Regions from separate parts of the Pseudoalteromonas sp. bablab_jr011 genome, predicted to be linked through region 2. Evidence: predicted binding sites of a transcription regulator. Region 2 holds the regulator's gene; each other region holds the start of a gene.

Region 1 (7,734 bases), on a different contig from region 2:
AGGTGGCAACACGGTATTCGGTTTTTGGCTTTACTTAATGACCGACTGCTTATTATTTGCTTCTTTCTTTGCAACTTATGCCGTGCTGTTTATGAACACAGCCGGCGGCGTGTCAGGCAAAGACATTTTTGAACTTGATTTTGTCGCGGTTGAAACCGCGGCACTCCTACTAAGTAGTATTACATTTGGCTTTGCGATGATTTCTGCACATTCGCAGAAAAAGGCAGCAACATTAACTTGGTTACTTGTCACTTTTGCTTTTGGTGCTGTGTTTATTGGTATGGAAGTGTATGAGTTTCATCACCTAATTGCGCACGGTAATGGCCCGCAACACAGTGCCTTTTTAACGTCGTTTTTCTCTTTAGTCGGTTTACATGGTCTGCATGTAACAGCGGGTTTAATTTGGATGACAATCATGATGATCGAAGTTGTTCGTCGTGGTTTAAACCCGCAAACAGTGACACGCTTAAGTTGTTTAAGTTTGTTCTGGCACTTTTTAGATGTGGTGTGGATCTGTGTGTTTACCGTTGTTTATTTAATGGGAGCAATGTAATGAGTCACAGTGAATCGCATATCATTAATAACTTAGAAGTACACGCACACGACACACAATCACATGGCAGTATGAAAGACTATTTTATTGGCTTTGTGTTGTCAGTGATTTTAACGGCTATTCCATTTTGGGCTGTGATGAGTGGGTCGTTTTCAAAACCAGCCACCGTCTGGTGCATTGTGACGATGGCGGTTGTGCAAATTTGGGTGCATTTAAAGTACTTCTTGCATTTAAGCTTTAAAACTGAAGACGGCAAAGCCAGCTCATTGTCATTTATCTTCAGCGCCATAATTATCGTGATGGTGGTTGGTTTGTCGGTGTGGATCATCTACGAATCGAACGCCATGATGATGTATTAAATAACAATTATTTTTATGTAATTGATATAAAGATTTACGAAAGGAGCTGGTTAGTTTGAGATTGTGTCTCCAGTTCTTACAGTCTGTTATTAGCTAGTTTCTTTCGTAATTTTGCGTTTGTGCAGAATATTAGAGGAGTCGAGGAAGTGTTTCGACGTTATTTAAATGTCACTAAACCTGGCATTATCATGGGCAATTTAATCTCTGTTGCGGGGGGATTCTTGCTAGCCTCTCGTGGCGATGTTGACCCATGGTTAATGGTCGCAACTTTGCTTGGGTTATCTTTAGTTGTGGCATCTGGATGCGCTATCAATAATGTGATTGATCGTGATATTGATGTTGCAATGGCGCGCACTCGCAAACGCGTCACAGTCACTGGCGAAATGTCAGCAAAGGCCGCTATGGCACATGGCATCGTGCTGGGTGTTTTTGGTTTCACATTATTAGCCGTCTATACCAACGTGGTGGCACTCTTATTTGCTACGTTTGGTTACGTCATTTACGTCGGTGTATACAGCTTATATATGAAACGTCGTTCTGTGTATGGCACCTTTGTCGGTAGTTTATCGGGCGCAGTTCCACCTGTGGTGGGCTATTGTGCGGTAACGGGACAGTTTGATGCCGGTGCTGTGATTTTATTGGTAATGTTTAGTTTATGGCAAATGCCTCATTCATATGCAATTGCAATCTTTCGTTATAACGACTACCAAGCGGCCAGAATTCCCGTGTTACCCGTAGCGCAAGGGATCGAAAAGGCAAAGCATCACATTGTTTTATATATCGCCGTGTATGCGTTGGTTGTGATGTTATTAACCATTAGTGGTTATACAGGTTTAGCTTTCATGGCTGTAGCTTGTACAACGAGTTTTTGGTGGTTGCTTATGGCGCTCAGAGGTTATCGTCGCAATATTGATGTAAGCGGTTGGGCGCGCCAAGTGTTTGCTTTTTCGATAGTAAATATTACGGTTTTGAGCATAGCGATGGCTTTAGATTACCACTCAGTAGCTCCTCAGCTACTGGTTTTAACTTAGAAAAAAGTTGCTAACATATCCCAATGTTACAGTAGCAAAGGCCCGGTTTTTTCTCCACCGGGCCTTTTTTCGTTTCGTTAGTTAAAAAACGAGTTAGACCAATTTTTTAACTAATCTCTCACTATCTTTCGTGTGACTACAAGTGGTATCACTAAAACTGTGCAGCTTGCTCAACCACAATGCCATGACGAGCGGCTAAGCGGCGATGATCTTTATCATAGCCACCACCAATGACCGTTGCGACAGGCACATTATGTTCAAGGCAACGCTTAAGGACTAAATGGTCGCGTTGTTCAATACCTTGCCAGCTTATATCTAATTTTCCTAGGCCATCTTGCTGCCATACATCAACGCCTGCATCGTAAAGTACTAAATCTGGATTAAGGGTTTTTAGTAAGTAACTTACCGTATCATCAACGATGGCAATGTACTCTTTATCGCTAACACCCGGGTTTAAGCCAATATCGAGATCACTGGCTGATTTGCGAAATGGAAAGTTCTTCTCACAATGAATCGAACACGTATACGCATAGGGTTGATGGGTGAGCATGGCTGCAGTGCCATCTCCTTGATGAACATCTAAGTCAAAAATCAGCACATTGGTCACTTCGCCGCTCTTTATCAGTGTTTCACTGGTGAACGCTAAATCGTTTACCATGCAATAACCCGAACCAAAATCATAATGGGCATGATGAGTGCCGCCAGCTAAGTGGCAGGCAAGCCCATGTTTTAAAGCGAGGCGTGCGGTTTGTAAGGTGCCAAGTGGGGCTGTGAATGTTCGTGCCATCAATTGTTCAGACCAAGGTAAACCAATTCGGCGCATGGCTTTTTCATCCAAGCGGTTATGCCACAGGTCATTAATGTAGTCATCGCAATGCACCAGCTCCAGTGGTGCGGGGCTGCCTAATACCGGCTGTACTAAATTATCACTGATCAGGCCAAGGCTATGAACATGGTCATATAAATAAGCAAATTTACTCATTACAAAGCGATGGTTAGGATCGAAGCTAAAGGAATAATTAGGGTGATATACCAAGGGTAAGTGGGGGTTTAAGTACATAACTCATTTAATAACGGGATTTGCTACAGCATAGCGAATTTATTCGCCGTTGTTTACTCTGGCATGTGAATTAAGTGTGCTAACTCACGATGTAATAGGCCTTCATCGCCTAAATTCAGCTCAATCAGGCGCTTCAAATGACTGATACTGTCGATATCAATATGTTCGCAAATAAGTCCAGCATGCTGCTGTTCTACATGGCACAACTCGACTTGCATTTTAATCTCTACAGTTGAGTCGGGTAGGGTAAACGATAAAACGGCTTTACTGTGGATAGGAACTAAAAATGAATCGCTTTTGGTTATAAGCGCACCATGCAAGGATAAATCAAGCAGTTGACATTGATACTTATACTCATCAATACAAAGCGTTGCAGGGCAAGAAAATAATACCCGAGAAAACTGTCTACGCTCATTCATGGTGTGATCCCCAAGTCATTGTCGTTTCATTAACTTAATTCGCTAAAATCAGTATAGTTCAATATGCAAGGTGTGAGTGAAACGATTGCTGGTAAACCTTATCGGCCACAAAAAAGCCCCAAGAAGGGGCTTTTGAATAAGACGGTAAATTAACCAATCTTTTTATATTTAATACGCTTAGGCTGTGCGGCTTCTGCGCCTAAGGTTTTCTTCAACCACTCTTCGTATTCTGTGTAGTTACCATCGAAGAAGTTAATTTGGCCTTCGTCACGGTAATCAAGAATATGTGTAGCGATACGGTCAAGGAACCAACGGTCATGCGAGATACACATTACACAACCTGGGAACTCTAGAATTGCGTTCTCAAGTGCACGAAGTGTTTCAACATCAAGATCGTTAGTCGGCTCATCCAGTAGTAATACGTTACCACCCGCTTTTAATAGTTTTGCAAGGTGTAAACGGTTGCGCTCACCGCCTGATAAGTCTTTAACGAATTTTTGTTGGTCGTTACCCTTGAAGTTAAAGCGACCAACATAGGCGCGGCTTTGGAATTCAAAGTTACCAATTTTTAATACGTCTTGACCGTTAGAGATCTCTTGGAAAACGGTGTTGCTTTCATCCATGTCGCCACGGAACTGATCAACGGTAGCAAGCTCAACAGTTTCACCCACAAGGATTTCACCACTGTCTGGCTTTTCTTCACCGCTTAACATTTTGAATAAGGTTGATTTACCCGCACCATTGGCACCGATAATACCTACGATTGCACCTTTTGGCATAGCAAAGTTTAAGTCGTCGATTAAAACACGATCGCCAAAGCTCTTCTTAAGACCTTTTACTTCAATAACTTGGTCGCCTAAGCGTGGACCCGGTGGAATGAATAGCTCATTCGTTTCGTTACGTTTTTGGTAATCGTTCTGTTGTAGCTCAGAGAACTGTGCCATACGCGCTTTAGACTTAGCTTGGCGGCCTTTCGGGTTTGAACGAACCCATTCAAGTTCTTGTGCAATTGACTTTTGACGAGCTTTTTCAGATTTTTGTTCTTGTTGTAAACGTAAATCTTTTTGCTCAAGCCATGATGAGTAGTTACCTTCCCACGGAATACCTTCACCACGGTCAAGTTCTAAAATCCACCCAGCAACGTTATCTAAGAAGTAACGGTCGTGGGTTACAGCGACCACAGTACCTTCGTAGTCGTGTAAGAAACGCTCTAACCATGCCACAGACTCTGCGTCTAAGTGGTTGGTTGGTTCGTCAAGAATCAGCATATCTGGTTTTTCAAGCAGTAAACGACAGATGGCAACACGGCGACGCTCACCACCCGAAAGGTGTTCAATTTTAGCATCCCACGGTGGTAAACGAAGAGCATCTGCTGCGCGCTCTAATACGTTATCGATATTGTGACCGTCGTGTGCTTGGATAATTGCTTCAAGCTCGCCTTGCTCTTTTGCAAGTGCATCAAAGTCAGCATCTTCCATAGCATACTCGTTGTATACTTCATCAAGACGGTTTAGCGCATTTTTAACTTCGCTTACGGCTTCTTCAACGGTTTCGCGTACTGTTTTGTTTTCGTCTAAAACAGGCTCTTGCGGTAAGTAACCTATTTTTGTGCCAGGTTGTGGACGAGCTTCACCTTCAAAGTCTTGGTCAACACCTGCCATAATGCGAAGTAACGTCGATTTACCTGCGCCATTTAGACCAAGCACACCAATTTTTGCGCCCGGGAAAAAGTGTAAAGAGATATCTTTTAAGATAGTGCGCTTAGGCGGCACAACTTTAGAAACTCGACTCATCGAGAATATAAACTTATCTGGTAACACCATGAAAAGAGCCTTCAATTTATAAGAAAAATTAACAGCCACTATTGTATACCCAAACCACCTCAAAATACAGAATTCAACGTTTATCAGGGGCTTAATATCATGGTACTGCTTTGCAAAAATAGCGCATGCATTTAAGGAGCATAAATGCAGAGTAAGCGCTTTTAAGCATTGCACAAAGGCTTAAAAGTCATTTTTACAGCGGTGTTGGCTTAAACACAGTAACAAGCCACTTTTTGAGATGCATGCTCTTTCATCGTGATTAAACACAACCGTCATTCGTAGAGGCACTGCTTTTGGCAATTTAAGGGCCTGCGCATCAACGAAACTGGCTTCCTAAGAGATTGCTTTAGTACAAATAAAAAAATCATTTGGACATCTAAACATCTAGAGGTTGAAATTTCTAACTATCCGTTCATAATTAGCAGTCTAATAAGTATGCTCGGAGCCCACTATGCCCATTACAGTCAAAGATGAATTGCCCGCAATTGTAAAACTACGTCAAGAGAACGTATTTGTAATGCCTAAAAGTCGTGCGAAAACGCAAGAAATTCGTCCAATGCGTTTGGCCATCTTAAACTTAATGCCGAATAAAGTGGAAACCGAAGTGCAGTTTATTCGGTTGTTGGCTAATTCACCGTTGCAAGTAAATGTTGAGCTGCTGCGTTTAGACACCCACCGAAGTAGCAGTACCTCAGAGCAACACCTCGATACGTTTTATCGTTACTTTTCTGAAGTAAAAGACAATAACTACGATGCCATGATCATCACAGGCGCGCCGCTTGCACATTTAGAGTATGACGACGTTGCTTACTGGGATGAGCTAAAAGTGATTTTAGACTGGGCTGAGCACCACGTTACGTCAACATTATTTTCATGTTGGGCGGCTCACGCAGGGCTTTATCATCACTATGGTTTAAAACGAGAGTTAATGCCTAATAAGCTCAGTGGCGTGTTTACGCACAAAAGTTATTTTGAGCATGCCGCGTTAACGCGCGGTTTTGATGATACCTTTTTAGTTCCGCACTCGCGCTATGGCCACATTGATATTGAAAAAATTAACAGCTGTGATGATTTAGTAGTATTAGCAGGGTCTGAGCGTGTTGGGGCGTATTTAATTAAGAATAAATCAGGCAGCCAAGTATATATAACGGGCCATCCTGAGTATGATGCGCATACATTAAAAGGGGAATATTTACGCGACTGCGAAAAGTCAGACGATGCGCCAAAACCAGAAAACTATTTCCCTGACGATAACCCAGATAACGAACCGTCGAAAACATGGCAAAGTCACGCCTTTTTATTGTTTTCGAATTGGTTAAACTACTACGTGTACCAAACAACACCGTATGATATTAACCTAGTTAGCCAAGACGTAAGGACTAACAACTATGCCGAGTAATGCAGTGAATAAACGCGAACAATTAACCGAGGCGCTCAAGCAGCGAATTTTGATCCTCGATGGCGCGATGGGCACCATGATCCAAGAACATAAATTAGAAGAACAAGACTATCGCGGTGAGCGTTTTAAAGACTGGCATGTCCTTATTAAAGGCAATAATGATTTATTAAGCCTTACTCAGCCAAAGATTATTGCTGATATTCACCGCGCATACCTTAATGCAGGTGCCGACATTATCGAAACCAATACGTTTAATGCCACCACTATTTCGATGGAAGATTACGACATGGCGAATTTAAGCCGTGAGATCAACCTAGAATCAGCCAAGCTTGCTCGCAGTGTCTGCGATGAATTTGAAGCAAAAGATCCAAGTAAACCTCGTTATGTGGCGGGGGTATTAGGGCCAACGTCAAAAACTTGTTCTATTTCGCCTGATGTCAATGACCCCGGTTATCGTAACATTAGCTTTGATAAGTTGGTGACAGCATACGTTGAATCAACCTTGGCACTGATGGAAGGGGGAGTTGATTTAATCTTAATCGAGACCATATTCGATACCTTAAATGCAAAAGCGGCCTCGTTCGCAGTAGAAGAAGCCTTTGAGCAAGCAGGACGCACGTTGCCTGTCATGATCTCAGGCACCATTACTGATGCCTCAGGGCGAACTTTATCGGGGCAAACGACCGAAGCTTTTTATAATTCGATTCGTCATATTAAGCCGTTATCTATTGGTCTTAACTGCGCACTGGGTCCGGATTTATTACGCCAATATGTCGAAGAGTTATCACGCGTTTGTGAAACTTTTACCTCGGTTCACCCTAATGCAGGTTTACCCAATGAGTTTGGTGAGTACGATTTAGAAGCACCTGAAATGGCAGAAGAAATAATCGATTGGGGCAAGTCAGGCTTTATTAATATTGTGGGTGGTTGCTGTGGTACAACCCCTGCACACATTAAAGCCTTTGCCAAAGGCCTTGCAGGAGTTAAGCCTCGTCCATTGCCTGAGCTTGAAGTGCGTATGCGCTTATCGGGCCTTGAAGCGTGTAACTTAAACTAAGGTAGCCGAAATGACACAACAAATAGCAGTATT
Region 2 (7,734 bases):
GGTGTCGCAGAGCCCGTCCGTGAGATAGCAGCCGATCCAGCAAATGCCTATAAATACACCGGCAAAGGTAATATGGTTGCGGTTATTTCAAACGGTACCGCAATTTTAGGCTTAGGCAATTTAGGTCCGCTTGCATCAAAACCTGTGATGGAAGGTAAAGCACTTTTATTTAAACGCTTTGCAGGTTTAGACTCGATAGATATCGAAGTAAAACACCGCACGACAGAAGACTTCATTAATACTGTTGCAAATATTGCCGATACGTTTGGTGGTATCAACCTAGAAGATATTAAAGCGCCAGAGTGTTTCGAAATTGAAAAAGCGCTTATTGAGCGTTGTAGCATCCCTGTTTTCCACGATGACCAACATGGTACTGCAATCGTAACAGCAGCAGGCATGCTAAATGCGCTTGAAGTACAGGGTAAAGATATCGAAGACGCGATTATCGTGTGTTTAGGTGCCGGTGCAGCAGCGGTTGCATGTATGGAACTACTTATTAAATGTGGTGCATTGCGTGAGCACATTTATATGCTTGACCGCAAAGGCGTGATCCATACACGTCGTGATGACTTAAACGAGTATAAATTGCTATTTGCTAACAATACCGATAAGCGCACTTTGCAAGATGTAATAGCCGATGCTGATGTATTTGTTGGTGTATCTGGCCCTAACTTATTAACCGCTGAAGATTTAAAACTGATGGCAGATAAGCCGGTGGTTTTTGCATGTTCAAACCCTGATCCAGAAATCGCGCCAGCTGTTGCACACGGTGCACGTAATGATTTAATTATGGCAACAGGGCGTTCTGATTACCCTAATCAGGTTAATAATGTATTGTGTTTCCCATTCATTTTCCGCGGTGCGCTTGATGTGCGTGCGACATCAATTAACGATGAAATGAAAATTGCAGCGGTGCATGCTATTCGTAGTATTGCGAAAGAGCCCGTGCCTAACGAAGTGCTTAAGGCGTCGGGTGTTGATTCACTTGAGTTTGGTGCTGAGTACATTATTCCAAAACCAATGGACCCACGCTTATTACCACGTATTGCACGTGCTGTTGCAGAAGCAGCTGTTGAGTCTGGTGTGGCGCAAATTGACATGCCAGAAAACTACATGCGTTAAATAATTAGGTACCTATTCGTTTGATTAATCGGGTGGGTATTACTAACTGCAAATAAAAAACTCAGCCAAGGCTGAGTTTTTTTATGTCTGAGAAATCGGCTACGATCCGGTGGCCGAAATATTTACTCTGAATCAAGTACGGGGATATCTAACCCCATTTCTTGCATAATTCTTTTTACTTCTTCAGGTACTTTTTCAGGGTTATCTTTACGAAGGTCGTCGTCATTCGGTAATGGTTGACCTGTAAAAGCGTGTAAAAAGGCTTCGCACAGTAGCTCACTGTTAGTGGCATGACGAAGATTATTAATCTGACGACGCGTGCGCTCATCAGTTAATACTTTTAATACGTTCAGCGGAATTGATACGGTAATTTTTTTTACTTGCTCTGATTTTTTACCGTGTTCTGCATATGGGTGAATGTATTCACCGTTCCATTTAGCCATAAGTTGTTTCGTTGCCTCGGTTGTCAGTTGTTTACGCCTTATCCACAGCGCAAGATGCGGAAATTCTATCGCTTTAAAAAAGATAGTCAAATACTAGTTATTTAGCCATCTAGTCGTGTAAATGTATAAACTTCTATGTAATGGCGATAAATGCTTTGACTTCTCATATTTGATCATCTAACCTTTTAGACGTCTAAACATCCAATTCTGAGTAGGTGATGAAATGAGTGAAAAAAATAAAGCGACGATTGCTGTTCGTCATGGCATTGAAGCCGATAAACACCATGGTGCAGTCGTTCCACCAATTTACTTATCAACCACCTATTCGTTCGCTGATTTTGATACTAAGCGCCAATATGACTATGGCCGCAGTGGTAACCCTAACCGTGATATTTTAGCCGAAACACTCGCTGAACTAGAGGGCGGAGCTAAAGGCATTATTACTGCGACAGGCATGGCGGCTGTTCACTTAACGACACAGCTTTTGAATAGCGATGATACCTTGGTTATTCCACATGACTGTTACGGCGGTAGCTATCGTTTATTTACCTCATTAGAGAAGCGCGGTTTACTGAAACTAAAAGTACTTGATTTAACAAAAGCTGAAAACCACCAAGAAATCTTAGCGATAAAACCTAAACTAATCTGGATTGAAACACCCAGTAACCCCATTTTACGCCTAACAGATATTAAAGCGATTACCGCCATTGCTAAACAATGCGGTGCATTTGTTGCGGCTGATAACACGTTTTTATCGCCGGCCTTGCAAAACCCGATTGAGTTTGGTGTTGATATAGTCGTGCACTCAACGACTAAATACATTAACGGTCACTCTGATGTGGTTAGCGGTGCTGTTATTGCAGCAACGCAAGAGTTGGGTGATGAACTGGCTTGGTGGGCAAATAATATTGGTATTACGGGTGCACCGTTTGATAGTTATCTTACTCTGCGTGGTTTACGCACTTTAAATGTGCGTTTAAAACAGCACCAAGAGAATGCGTTTGCAATCGCAGAATATTTAGAAGATTCACCGTTTGTGAGCCAAGTATATTATCCCGGTCTCGCTTCTCATCCTCAGCATGCGCTCGCTAAAGCACAGCAACGCGGTTTTGGTGGCATGGTGAGTTTTGATATTAAAGGCGACATTAATGACGCTGCGGCTTTTCTAACAGGCCTTAAAGAGTTTAGCTTAGCCGAATCATTGGGGGGCGTTGAGAGTTTAATTTGTCACCCTGCGACCATGACTCATGCTGGAATGGAGGCAAAAGCTCGCTTAGAAGCAGGGGTGGGTGATACGTTAATTCGTATCTCTGTTGGCATTGAGGATGTAAAAGATTTAATTGCCGATTTAGACCGTGTTTTCAATTTAGTTAAACCAGGTCAGGGGCAGCAAGCCGTTCAGAGCAACGCGACGCAAACGCACACGCAAGCCAATACGCAACAAAGCAGCACTTTTAAGTTAACGCCAGCACATACGGCATTGTGGTAGAAAAATGGTAAATATTGTTCATAAATTTGGTGGCTCAAGCTTAAGCTCTGCGGAGCGTTATCATGCTGTGGCAAATATTGTTTTAGCAAATACGCAGCAAGGTGATTGTGTGGTGGTGTCTGCATCGGGCAAAACAACCGACACCTTGGTAAAACTTTGGCAAAGTTATCAACAGCAAGATAGCCAAGCGGTTAGTGATATTTTATTGCTGATTGATAATAATCAGCGCGCCTTAATAGAGCAGCTGTTAGTAGCAAAAAACAAGCAGCAGGCATTGGCACAATTAAAAGATGAGCTGGCGCTATTAAATACACTTATTGCAAAACAGCAACTACAAGAAGCCGTGTTGCTAGCACATGGAGAAGTATGGTCTGCGCGTTTATTAGCGGGCTATCTAAATCAGCTGGGTGTGGCAGCACAGGATGTGGATGCACGGCAGTTATTTACATTAAATGATGGCCAACTATTGCATCAAAAGAATCAACAGCAATGCACCGATGCGATCAGTAAAGCAAAGATCAATGTGGTGACAGGCTTTATCGCTGCAGATTGTCAGGGTAAGACGGTAACACTGGGTCGTAATGGCAGTGACTACAGTGCGACCTTGTTAGCAAGCTATACCTTTGCCAAGCAAGTGTCTATTTGGACTGATACCCAAGGTGTATTCAGTACAGACCCTCGTAAGGTGAAAAACGCCGTTAAATACGCAAAAGTGTGCCGAGAGCAAGCTAATTTATTAGCTCGCTTAGGTAACCCTGTTTTACATGCAAAAACCTTATCACCGCTTAAAGACAGCGACATTAAACTTGTTGTAAGAAGTAGCTTTGATTGTGATGCCAGTCCAACTGAGGTTGTAAAAGAAGGGTATAGCAAGGCGAAGCGTTTTATTACGACCTTAGATAATATCGATTTACTGCGTGTTGATACGCTAAGCACAGGTGAAGTGGGGGAGCTGAGTCAGCTAATTCAGCACAGTTTGCATCATTTTGTGAAAGAAGGTGATACCTATTTGCTGGTACCAGGGCACAGTACTCATCAAGTGGTGAGTCACCTTGCTGGGCGGGCTAATATTGTTGAATCTAATTTAAGCGGCTGCGCGGTTGTGGCACCAAGTAGCGATGTGAGCCAGTTAGCTGAACAAGCAATTTCGCTCCTTAAAGAGCAAAGTATTCATCCGCGTTTTGTACAACAAGATCAACAGTATGTGCTGCTACTAAACGATCAAGCTATAGACAGCGATGTACTGACCCTGTTGCATGATAAATTGGTCAACAAGGGTCAAGAACTGGCTATTATCGTGGCGGGGCTGGGTAATGTTGGTGAAGTCTTTCTATCACAGTTACAGGCTCAGTTTGTTAGGTTATCAGCTCATTATCAGATTAAAGTCGTGGCATTATTACGCTCAAAGCAAATGCTATTTAGTGCCAGTGGCTTGAACACAGAAACGTGGCAAGCGCAGTGGCAAAGTGAAGCCCAACACTACGATAAAGAAACACTGCTAACACGTATTAGCGAACTTGATTACGAACACAAAGTGGTGATTGATATCACCGCCAGTGAAGCGTTTAGCCAATTATACCCAGCACTCGTTGAGCTTAATTGTCATTTAATTAGTGCCAATAAATATGCAGGCACAGCGGCAAATGATTGGTATCAAACATTGCGCTCTAATTTAGCTGAGCGTAATTTGTTGTGGCGTTATAACACCAGTGTAGGGGCGGGCTTACCAATTAACTTTGCGTTGGCAGACTTACAAAATAGTGGTGATAGCATTCATCGTATAGAAGGGGTTTTTTCGGGGACGCTGTCGTGGTTGTGCAGTTGCTATGATGGTAGTGTTCCGTTTTCTGAACTTGTGCTACAAGCGCAGCAAATGGGCTACACCGAACCTGACCCGCGTGAAGATTTATCTGGCCGAGATATGCAGCGCAAGTTACTTATTTTAGCCCGCGATTTAGGGTTAGATTTAGAGCTTGATGACATTGCATTAACGCCATTGATGCCTGAAGAACTGGCAACAGGAAGTTGGCAAGACTTCCTTGCGAACAGGCATTTGCTTGATGCATTCATCGAAGAAAAGGCTGCCATTGCACAGGCCGAAAATAAAGTTGTTCGCTACACCGGTGCAATTACGCTCGTTGATGGTAAAGCGAAAGCAGCCGTTGGCTTAGTGAATGTTGCACACGATGATGTATTAGCCAGCTTAAAGCCGGGTGATAATATTTTTGTGATTAATTCGCAGTGGTACACAGACAACGCGCTCGTCATTCAAGGCCCTGGTGCAGGAAAAGAAGTGACTGCTGCGGGAGTTCATTCAGACCTTTACTGGTTAGTGAATAACTTAAAATAATTTTGCTGATCTTAGTTTAAATAGCTAAGCAAAAAGCGCCCAATGGGCGCTTTTTTATTAGTCGAATAAAGGTGTTAAAGTGACTGTTTAGAACAGCTCTTCCTCTGTAGAAAGTGACTCTTCAAACACATTAGTCGGTTGCTCAAGGACATACTTCGTCGGAGCGGTGCCTTTAATAAAGTACTCAAAGCGACTGGTGTAATCATTTTTATGGCTCAGTAACCCTGTTGCTAAATCAATGCGCACAGACACTAAGCCTTCTGGAAACTCAATCGGTGCCTCAGGCATACCATCTAAAGCAACTCGCATAAAATCAACCCAAGCTGGTTGGGCCGTTTTTGCGCCTGATTCAGCCCCTGATATTTGTGACTTATCAAGGTTACTGTTGTAGGTTGAACGACCCAATGGGTTGCCTGGGTTATCAAAGCCAACCCACACAGAGGTCAGTACATTGCGATTAAAACCACTAAACCATGTATCAACAGAGTCATTCGTGGTTCCGGTTTTACCTGCTAGATCACGGCGATCAAGCGCTTGTGCACGCCAGCCAGTACCACTCCAACCTGTTTTATGTGCCCAGCTTCCGCCACCCCAAATTGCGCTGTGCATTGCTTGCGAAATTAAGAAAGCATTTTGTTTTGAGATGATACGAGGCGCGCAGCGAGGCTGAGCGTTGTGTTCTAACTCTGTGGCCATCAGTTGGCTATCATCAAGTGTTGCAAAATCGGGCGTGACCTTTTGCTCTGGGGTATCACAGGCAAGCTCTGGTGTGGCTTTATATAAAGTTGTTCCAGCAGAATCTTGAATTTCAGAGATGTAATAAGGCGTAATTAAGTGCCCTCCATTTGCAAAGGCACTCATGCCGCGTGCAAGCTCAAGAGGCGTAATAGAGGCACTCCCTAATGCCAGCGACTCACTGCGGTTAATGTCGCTATTCAAAAAGCCAAACTTTAATAAATGATCTGCTGTGCGCTCTAAACCAACACCGCGTAATAACCGAACTGAAATAACGTTTTTAGATTGTGCTAAAGCACGACGAATACGAATAGGGCCATTGTAGACTGCTGGGCTATTTTTAGGACGCCATGCAACACCTTGGCTTTTGTCCCATTGGTTAATGGGGGCATCATTTAAGATTGAGGCTAAGGTATAGCCATTTTCTAACGCCGCTGAGTAAATAAATGGTTTAATATTCGAACCTACTTGGCGCTTAGCTTGTACTGCACGATTATATTGGCTTTGCTCAAAACTATACCCTCCCACAATGGCTTTTATGCGACCATCTTGAGGGTCAAGTGATACTAAGGCGCTTGATGCTTCGGGTACTTGGCTTAAAATATAACTGTCATCTGGATTCTTACGTAGCCAAATTTGTTCGCCAGCATTGAGAATTTCGGTGGCCGTTTTCGGTGCAAAACCTTGGCGATAACGGGTAATGTATTTACGTGCCCATTTTAGGCCATCCCACTCAAGGGTTATATGCTCGCCATTTTTTAGTAATACCTGCGCAGATTGCTCAGCAACATGAGTAACCACACCCGCACGTAAAGGGCCAAACTCTTTCACGTCTTTTAGTTTATCTAAAATAGCGTCTTCGCTAAGCGGACTATCCGTATTGCTATCCCAAAGCTGCGCGGTGGCGCCTCGGTATCCATGGCGCATATCGTAGGCATGTAGATTGTCGACGAGCGCATCTTGGGCTGCTTGTTGAATATTAGACTCAACACTGGTGTACACTTTAAAACCTGTGTTGTATGCACGTTCGTGGCCATAACGGGCCACCATTTCTGCACGCACCATTTCAGAGATATACGGTGCATAAACTTCAATTTCTGCCCCATGAAATTTAGCGGTAATTGGTGCGTTAATGGCTTCTTTGTATTCACTCTGGGTAATATATTTTTCGGTTAACATACGGCCAAGAACAACATTTCGTCGACTTTTTGCGCGTGCAGGGTTACGAATGGGGTTTAAAGCCGAAGGCGCTTTGGGGAGACCTGCAATCATTGCCATTTGAGGCAGTGTAAGCTCATTCAGTTCTTTACCGTAATACACTTGTGCAGCAGCACCTATACCGAATGCGCGGTTACCTAATTCAATTTTATTTAAATATAATTCGAGAATTTCATCTTTGCTTAATATGCTTTCTATGTGCAAAGCAATGAAGATCTCTTTCACTTTACGGATGTATGCTTTTTCACGAGTTAAGAAGAAGTTACGGGCAAGTTGCATTGTTATAGTACTTGCGCCTTGTTTCTTTTCTCCTGTAGATATGAGTACAATGGCTGAGCGGATGATACCGATAGGGTCGATACCAATATGTTCATAAA
Region 3 (7,734 bases), on a different contig from region 2:
CACGACCGAAGTGACCATAAGCGGCAGTCGGTTGATAGATAGGACGCTCAAGATCAAGCATTTGGATTAAGCCGTAAGGACGTAGGTCGAAGTGTTCACGCACTAATTCGATTAGACGTGCTTCTTCTAATTTACCTGTACCAAATGTCTCGATGCTGATAGATGTTGGCTCTGCAACACCGATAGCGTAAGAAACTTGAAGTTCACACTTGTCAGCAAGACCCGCAGCAACCATGTTTTTAGCAACGTAACGTGCCGCGTATGCAGCGCTACGGTCAACTTTTGATGGATCTTTACCTGAGAAAGCACCACCACCGTGACGCGCCATACCACCGTATGTATCAACGATGATTTTACGGCCAGTCAGACCACAGTCACCCATTGGACCACCGATAACGAAACGGCCAGTTGGGTTGATGAAGAATTTCGTTGCGCTAGAGATAAGCTCTGCTGGAAGAACCGGCTTAATGATGGTTTCCATTACCGCTTCTACTAGGTCGTTTTGTGAGATTGAATCACAGTGTTGCGTTGAAAGAACAACAGCATCAATACCTACCGGCTTACCATTTTCATATGCAAATGTTACTTGTGATTTTGCATCTGGGCGTAACCAGTTAAGCTCACCGCTTTTACGAACTTGCGCTTGACGCTGAACTAAACGGTGTGAATACGTGATTGGTGCAGGCATTAAAACGTCTGTTTCGTTACATGCATAACCAAACATTAAACCTTGGTCACCCGCGCCTTGGTCTTCTGGACGTGCACGGTCAACACCTTGGTTGATGTCTGGAGATTGTTTACCGATAGTGTTTAGGATTGCGCACGAGTCAGCATCAAAACCCATGTCTGAATGCGTGTAACCGATTTCACGTACAGTTTTACGTGTAATTTCTTCGATATCAACCCACGCGCTAGTAGTGATTTCACCACCCACCATAACCATACCAGTTTTAACGTAAGTCTCACATGCAACACGGGCATGAGAATCTTGCTCTAAGATAGCATCTAGAACCGCGTCAGAGATTTGGTCCGCGATTTTATCCGGATGACCTTCAGATACAGATTCAGAAGTAAATAAATGTTTTGCCATTGTATTTCTGCTCACAAATATTGCGCTTCACTAACGTCGGTAATAGCGCTAAAAAATTAAGGGGCGTATTTTATCTAAAACAATTATGTTTGCATAGTTATTTTACGCCTAGACGTCTATTTTAAATTACTAATAACATTTCGTTCTTAATAAACAGTGGTAATAGACCCATTTAATACGGATTTTTAATTGCACTGCACCCATACAATAAGTAAGAATGGGGCTTAACAAACAACCAGCGCAAATACATTAAAGGTAGGAGAATTCATGCCATCTCGCAAAGAACTTGCAAATGCTATTCGCGTCTTATCAATGGACGCAGTACAACAGGCCAACTCTGGCCACCCTGGAGCCCCTATGGGCATGGCAGATATCGCAGAAGTACTATGGCGCGATTATCTAAAGCACAACCCGACGAACCCAGAGTGGGCAGACCGTGATCGCTTTATTCTTTCAAATGGCCACGGTTCGATGCTGATTTATTCTCTACTACATTTAAGTGGTTACGACTTACCACTTGAAGAAATTAAAAACTTCCGTCAAATGCATTCAAAAACACCAGGGCATCCAGAGTATGGCTATGCACCAGGTATTGAGACCACTACGGGCCCATTAGGCCAAGGGATCACAAATGCGGTAGGTATGGCAATTGCTGAAAAAGCGCTTGCTGCTCAATTTAACCGTGAAGGCCACGACATCGTTGATCACTTTACCTACGCGTTTATGGGTGATGGCTGTTTAATGGAGGGTATCTCTCACGAAGCCTGTTCATTAGCGGGCACATTAGGCCTGGGTAAACTTGTTGCGTTTTGGGATGACAACGGCATCTCTATCGACGGTGAAGTAGAAGGTTGGTTCAGCGACGACACACCTGCACGTTTTAAAGCATATGGCTGGCACGTGGTGAGTGATGTTGATGGCCATAACCCAGAGGCCATCCGCGCAGCCATCGAAGAAGCACGTAGTATTACCGACAAGCCATCATTAATTTGTTGTAAAACAGTGATTGGTTACGGTTCACCTAATAAGTCGGGTAGTCATGACTGTCATGGTGCTCCACTTGGTCATGATGAGATCAAAGCGGCACGTGAGTTCTTAGGCTGGACAGGCGAAGCATTTGAAATCCCAGCTGATATCTACAGCGAATGGGACGCAAAAGAAAAGGGCCAACAGCTTGAATCAAACTGGGACGAAAAGTTTGCGGCATACGCAAATGCACACCCAGAGCTAGCAGCAGAATTTAAGCGTCGTACAAATGGCGAATTGCCAGCAGATTGGGCTGAAAAGTCACAAGCGTACATCGAAGAGCTGCAAGCAAACCCTGCAAACCCTGCAACACGTAAAGCTTCACAAAATGCACTGAATGCATTTGGTCCATTATTACCAGAGTTTATGGGCGGCTCAGCTGACCTTGCTGGTTCAAATTTAACAATTTGGGATGGTTCAAAAGGCGTAACAGCAGACGACGCAAGCGGTAACTACATCTACTACGGTGTCCGTGAGTTTGGTATGTCGGCAATTATGAATGGTATTGCACTGCACAAAGGCTTTATTCCTTACGGCGCAACATTCTTAATGTTTATGGAATACGCGCGTAATGCGGTACGCATGGCTGCATTAATGAAGCAACCAAGCATTTTTGTATACACGCACGATTCAATTGGTCTGGGTGAAGATGGCCCTACGCACCAACCAGTAGAGCAAATTGCAAGCATGCGTTTAACGCCTAATCTTGTTAACTGGCGTCCGTGTGACCAAGTTGAGTCTGCAATTGCATGGCAACAAGCGATTGAGCGTAAAGATGGCCCAACGTCATTGATCTTCACACGTCAAGGTCTTGAGCAACAAACGCGTACTGCACAACAGTTAAGCGATGTGAAAAAAGGTGGTTACGTACTGAGTTGCGATGGTGAGCCTGAGCTTATCCTTATTGCAACGGGCTCAGAAGTACAGCTTGCACAAGACGCCGCTGCAGAGCTTCGTTCACAAGGCAAAAAAGTACGTGTGGTTTCTATGCCTTCAACTGACTTGTTTGATGAGCAAGACGCAGCCTACAAAGAAAGCGTATTACCAGCAAGCGTAACACGCCGCGTAGCTATCGAAGCGGGCATTGCAGACTACTGGTACAAATACGTAGGCCTAAATGGCGCAGTAGTAGGTATGACGACATTTGGTGAGTCAGCACCTGCTGGTGAGTTATTCAAGCACTTTGGTTTCACGGTTGAAAACATCGTAAACAAAGCAAACGCTTTGTTCTAAGCTTTAGTCGCTAAAATTTAAAAGCCCGCGCGGTCTTAGCACTGCGCGGGCTTTTTTATGGATTTTTGCTGCCAGTCAAAAGATTCGATACGTACCCGACAGATCAGCAATAATTATCACTGCTACTTGGGTACTTTATACCGTAGGGGCGTTTTTAGTGTTTTGGTGAACACATAGGCACTCTATTTGTTTTTTTAATTGCTCAGTGTATAAAAGATAATAAAAAAATCAGCTCACATATAGAGGTTAATTGAATAATCTTCAGTTGCTGCTTACTTAAAATTCGGGCAGGCTGAAATAAAGAAGATTATAAAACATAACAGGAGTGAGTATGACTCAGTTTGACAGTGTAAGTGTTGTAAAAAAAGCGAATGTCTATTTTGATGGTAAAGTTTCGAGCCGTGTTGTGCTTTTTGCCGATGGCAGTACTAAAACATTAGGTTTTATGCAACCAGGAGAATTTGAGTTTGGCACAAATCAAAAAGAGCACATGGAGTTACTTGCGGGAGAGTGGCAAGTGTTACTGCCAGGCGAAACTGAGTGGCAAGCCATGAAGGCTGGAGATTCGTTTAATGTAGACGCCAATGTTACCTTTCGCGTAAAGGTAACTGACTTTGCTGATTATTGTTGCTCGTACACTTAATGAGCAGTTGATAACTTTTCTATAAAGCCCGTGTAATACGGGCTTTTGCATATTTTATCCGCAGAGCATGATCTAAATCATGTGTGGTTACAATCAATTACTAATTATCTTTGATTTTCGCTTGTGTTAATTCAAATCGCCCCCAATACTAACTATGAGGTAACAAGAAAAAAGGATACCCTATGAAGATTAATATTTCTGGTCATCATGTTGACGTTACTGAGGCTGTTAGAGCTCATATCAACGAGAAATTCTCAAAAATTGCTAGCCATTTTCCATCGTTAATATCTCTCGATATTATTCTTTCAAAAGAACATCACAAGTATCAAGCTGAGATCAGCACTATTTATGAAGGTGCACGTTTATCAGTTAAAGGAGAAGATGAAGTGATGTACCCAGCACTTGCAAATGCAGCTAAAAAACTCGATGCATCGCTAAAACATCGTAAAGGGCAAATGAAAGCTAAACTACATGAAAAACCGGTGAGCACAACGCCGGAAATCGCCCATGAGATTATTCAAGAAATGAATTTAAGCTAATAAATTAGACGCTAAGTGTTAGCCACAAAAATTTAGCGCAAAACCTCGAACAAGAGAAAGCCAAACATAAATATGTTTGGCTTTTTTGGTTTTATAAACTGACAACTTAATCCTAGAACTCAGAAGCGAGGAGTGTCTTCCAATCTCATCTAAAACGCTGTAAGTTGCTTGTAACTAAGAATAAAACACATAAAGCATATGCAATCAGCAGTATCACATTGGCAATCTAAACTTAATGCACTTGGCCCTGGCATATTAATGGCCACAGCGGCGATTGGTGGCTCACATTTGGTGGCGTCGACGCAGGCTGGCTCGTTATTTGGCTGGCAACTATTTTGGCTAATTATTGTTGTGAATGTACTTAAGTACCCATTCTTTCGATTTGGTATGGAATACACCCTTGCAACTAAACAAAGTTTAGTTGAGGGCTACAAGCAAAAAGGGCCGGGTTACTTTTACAGTTTTATTGCGTTAAATATTGTGGCTGCAGTAGTGAATACCGCAGGGGTACTACTTTTAACAGCCAGCCTATTACATTACGCACTGCCGATCACCATTTCGGTGACCTTGTTGTGTTGGATTATTTTGGCTGTTTGTTTACTTATTTTGTTGTTGGGGCATTTTAAGGCGCTCGATAACGTGTCTAAAATCATTATGGGGCTGCTTACTGTTACAACTGTGGCTGCTTTGGTGGTGGCAATTAATAATGGTCTTATGGCTCCAGTTGACTACGTGGGCCCGTCGCCGTATGAGCTTGCAATGCTTGGCTTTATGGTGGCGCTAATGGGCTGGATGCCAGCTCCTATTGAAATCTCAGCGATTAGTTCACTTTGGCTAAAAGAAAAGCAGCAGCAACAAGTTATTACTAAGCAGCAAGGTTTATTTGATTTTAATTTAGGCTACTGGCTTACAGCAGCCCTAGCTTTGGTGTTTTTCTCGCTAGGTGTATTAGTGCAATACGGACAGGTACAAGCCGTGCAATTAGGTGGGGTGGCGTTTGCTAAACAGCTTATTGATATGTACGCCCTTACAATGGGAGAGTGGGCAAGGCCATTGGTGTCGGGTATCGCTTTTTTATGTATGTTTGGCACCACGCTTACCGTGCTTGACGGCTACGCCAGAACCTTAAATGAATCGCACAAATTACTGCCTGTAAAACAGTCTAAACACAGTTTAAATATGTGGCTTTTACTGCAAGCATTTTCTGGTATGGCAATCATTTTATTCTTTAAATCGGCACTTGGCCCCATGCTTACGTTTGCCATGACTCTCGCCTTTGTTACCACCCCAGTATTTGCATGGCTTAACTTTAGTTTAGTGCGCTCAGAGCCAAGTATTGTGCATTCCCCCTTAATTCGGACTCTAAGCTGGCTAGGTTTGGTTTATTTAGTGGGCTTTGCGTTGGTGTTTTTGGTTTGGAAGTTTACCTAATTTGCCTGAACGAAGTGAAATCCAGCATCATTGTGTGTCAGCAGTGGGTTGATCCCAAGTCAATTTTTAGTATTGCGCGATATAAAATCGCGCCTACAATCTAGGCTAACTCAATTCCCTAATCGCATTACTTATGCCATCTAAGGTGAGTGGATACATACGGTTGTTCATTAACTGTTTTATAAAATCAATCGATTGATAGTAACGCCAGTGCTCAACCGGTTGTGGGTTGAGCCAAGCGACTTTATCAAAGTGATTTGTTATGCGGTTTAGCCAGGCGCTGCCGGGTTCCTCATTCCAATGTTCTACACTGCCACCAGGGTAGGCTATTTCGTAAGGACCCATGGTGGCATCGCCAACAAAAATGACCTTGTAGTCACTGGTGAACTTGTTAATCAAGGTCATGGTATCAATCACGTTTGAATGGCGGCGCTCGTTGTCTTGCCAAACATGTTCGTATAAACAATTATGAAAATAGTAAAACTCGAGGTGCTTAAATTCGCTGTGTGCAGCACTAAATAACTCCTCACAGGTATGAATGTAATCATCCATTGAGCCGCCAATATCAAACAACATCAGCACTTTTACAGCATTGTGGCGCTCGGGTGCCATTTTTACATCGAGCATGCCACCTTGCTTTGCAGTAGCACGAATGGTTTCGGTTAAATCGAGAGTGTCGCTAGCCCCGGTGCGGGCAAATTTACGCAGTTTTTTAAGCGCGAGCTTAATGGTGCGAGAGCCAATTTCGCGGTCACTGTCGAGGTTGCGGTATGTCCGTTTATCCCATACTTTTACAGCACGGCGGTTACGATTACCGTCTTGACCAATACGCACGCCTTCTGGGTTAAAGCCATACGCGCCAAACGGCGAGGTGCCGCCAGTGCCAACCCATTTGTTGCCGCCAGCATGGCGTTTTTGCTGTTCTTCAAGGCGCTGTTTCAGGGCTTCCATAAGTTTATCGAGGCCACCCATCGCTTTTAACTGTGCTTTTTCTTCGTCTGTTAAGTGTTTTTCAAACTCTTTGCGCAACCAGTCGTTAGGCAGGTTATGCTGTTGTTTTAAGCTTTCGAGTAAATCAAGGTCAGCAACCCCGCTAAAGTAATCGGCAAAGGCTTTATCAAACCGGTCAAAGTGAGTTTCGTCTTTGACCATGATGGTACGCGCTAAGTAATAAAACGCGTCTACGTCGGCAAAAATGACCCCTTGCTTGAGCGCGTTGATCAAATCAAGTAACTCACGCAGACTCACGGGTAAGCGGTATTCACGTAACTTAAAGAAAAACGCAATTAACATCTTAACGACGACTCATAAAAGCAAGTTTTTCGATGAGGCTAATGTCTTGCTCGTTCTTTAATAGCGCACCAAACATTGGCATTAGGCCGCCTTTTTGGCTTTTATCATGCAGTGTTTTGGCATCGATATCTTCAGCCATCAATAATTTTAACCAATCGAGTAACTCGCTGGTTGAGGGCTTTTTCTTTATGCCATTTACATCGCGCAGGTTAAAGAATACTTCAAGTGCTTCGCGTACCAAGTCTTGCTTAACATGCGGGTGATGTACATCGATAATTTGCGCCATTTCGTCGCTCGATGGAAAGTCGATGTAGTGGAAAAAACAACGACGTAAAAAGGCATCAGGCAGCTCTTTTTCGTTGTTTGAGGTAATAATAACAATAGGGCGGTGCTTGGCAATAACGCGCTCACCGGTTTCATAAACATGAAACTCCATTTTATCGAGTTCTAACAATAAGTCGTTTGGAAACTCGATATCG

The links. Region 2 encodes MetJ, which represses methionine synthesis genes. Its sites were predicted from a motif close to TAGACGTCTAGACGTCTA; they were not measured.
Region 1: a site for MetJ is predicted at 5,615-5,632, ahead of metA (homoserine O-succinyltransferase). Genes of this name have one in related genera too.
Region 3: a site for MetJ is predicted at 1,192-1,209, ahead of metK (methionine adenosyltransferase). Genes of this name have one in related genera too.

What each region holds. Positions count from the first base shown of each region.
Region 1 covers NZ_JACDWU010000285.1:95,304-103,037, reverse strand. The annotation lists gene cyoC (cytochrome o ubiquinol oxidase subunit III) at 1-553, shown strand, start outside; gene cyoD (cytochrome o ubiquinol oxidase subunit IV) at 553-912, shown strand; gene cyoE (heme o synthase) at 1,059-1,943, shown strand; gene JIG41_RS17310 (histone deacetylase) at 2,095-3,003, opposite strand; gene JIG41_RS17305 (PilZ domain-containing protein) at 3,057-3,422, opposite strand; gene ettA (energy-dependent translational throttle protein EttA) at 3,572-5,245, opposite strand; gene metA (homoserine O-succinyltransferase) at 5,697-6,644, shown strand; gene JIG41_RS17290 (homocysteine S-methyltransferase family protein) at 6,634-7,701, shown strand; gene metH (methionine synthase) at 7,712-7,734, shown strand, end outside.
Region 2 covers NZ_JACDWU010000097.1:146,509-154,242, reverse strand. The annotation lists gene JIG41_RS04320 (malic enzyme-like NAD(P)-binding protein) at 1-1,122, shown strand, start outside; gene metJ (met regulon transcriptional regulator MetJ) at 1,245-1,565, opposite strand; gene metB (cystathionine gamma-synthase) at 1,789-3,054, shown strand; gene metL (bifunctional aspartate kinase/homoserine dehydrogenase II) at 3,059-5,404, shown strand; gene JIG41_RS04300 (penicillin-binding protein 1A) at 5,492-7,734, opposite strand, start outside.
Region 3 covers NZ_JACDWU010000304.1:65,820-73,553, reverse strand. The annotation lists gene metK (methionine adenosyltransferase) at 1-1,090, opposite strand, end outside; gene tkt (transketolase) at 1,358-3,349, shown strand; gene JIG41_RS19840 (pyrimidine/purine nucleoside phosphorylase) at 3,681-3,992, shown strand; gene hpf (ribosome hibernation-promoting factor, HPF/YfiA family) at 4,175-4,531, shown strand; gene JIG41_RS19830 (NRAMP family divalent metal transporter) at 4,790-5,962, shown strand; gene JIG41_RS19825 (VWA domain-containing protein) at 6,068-7,255, opposite strand; gene JIG41_RS19820 (MoxR family ATPase) at 7,257-7,734, opposite strand, start outside.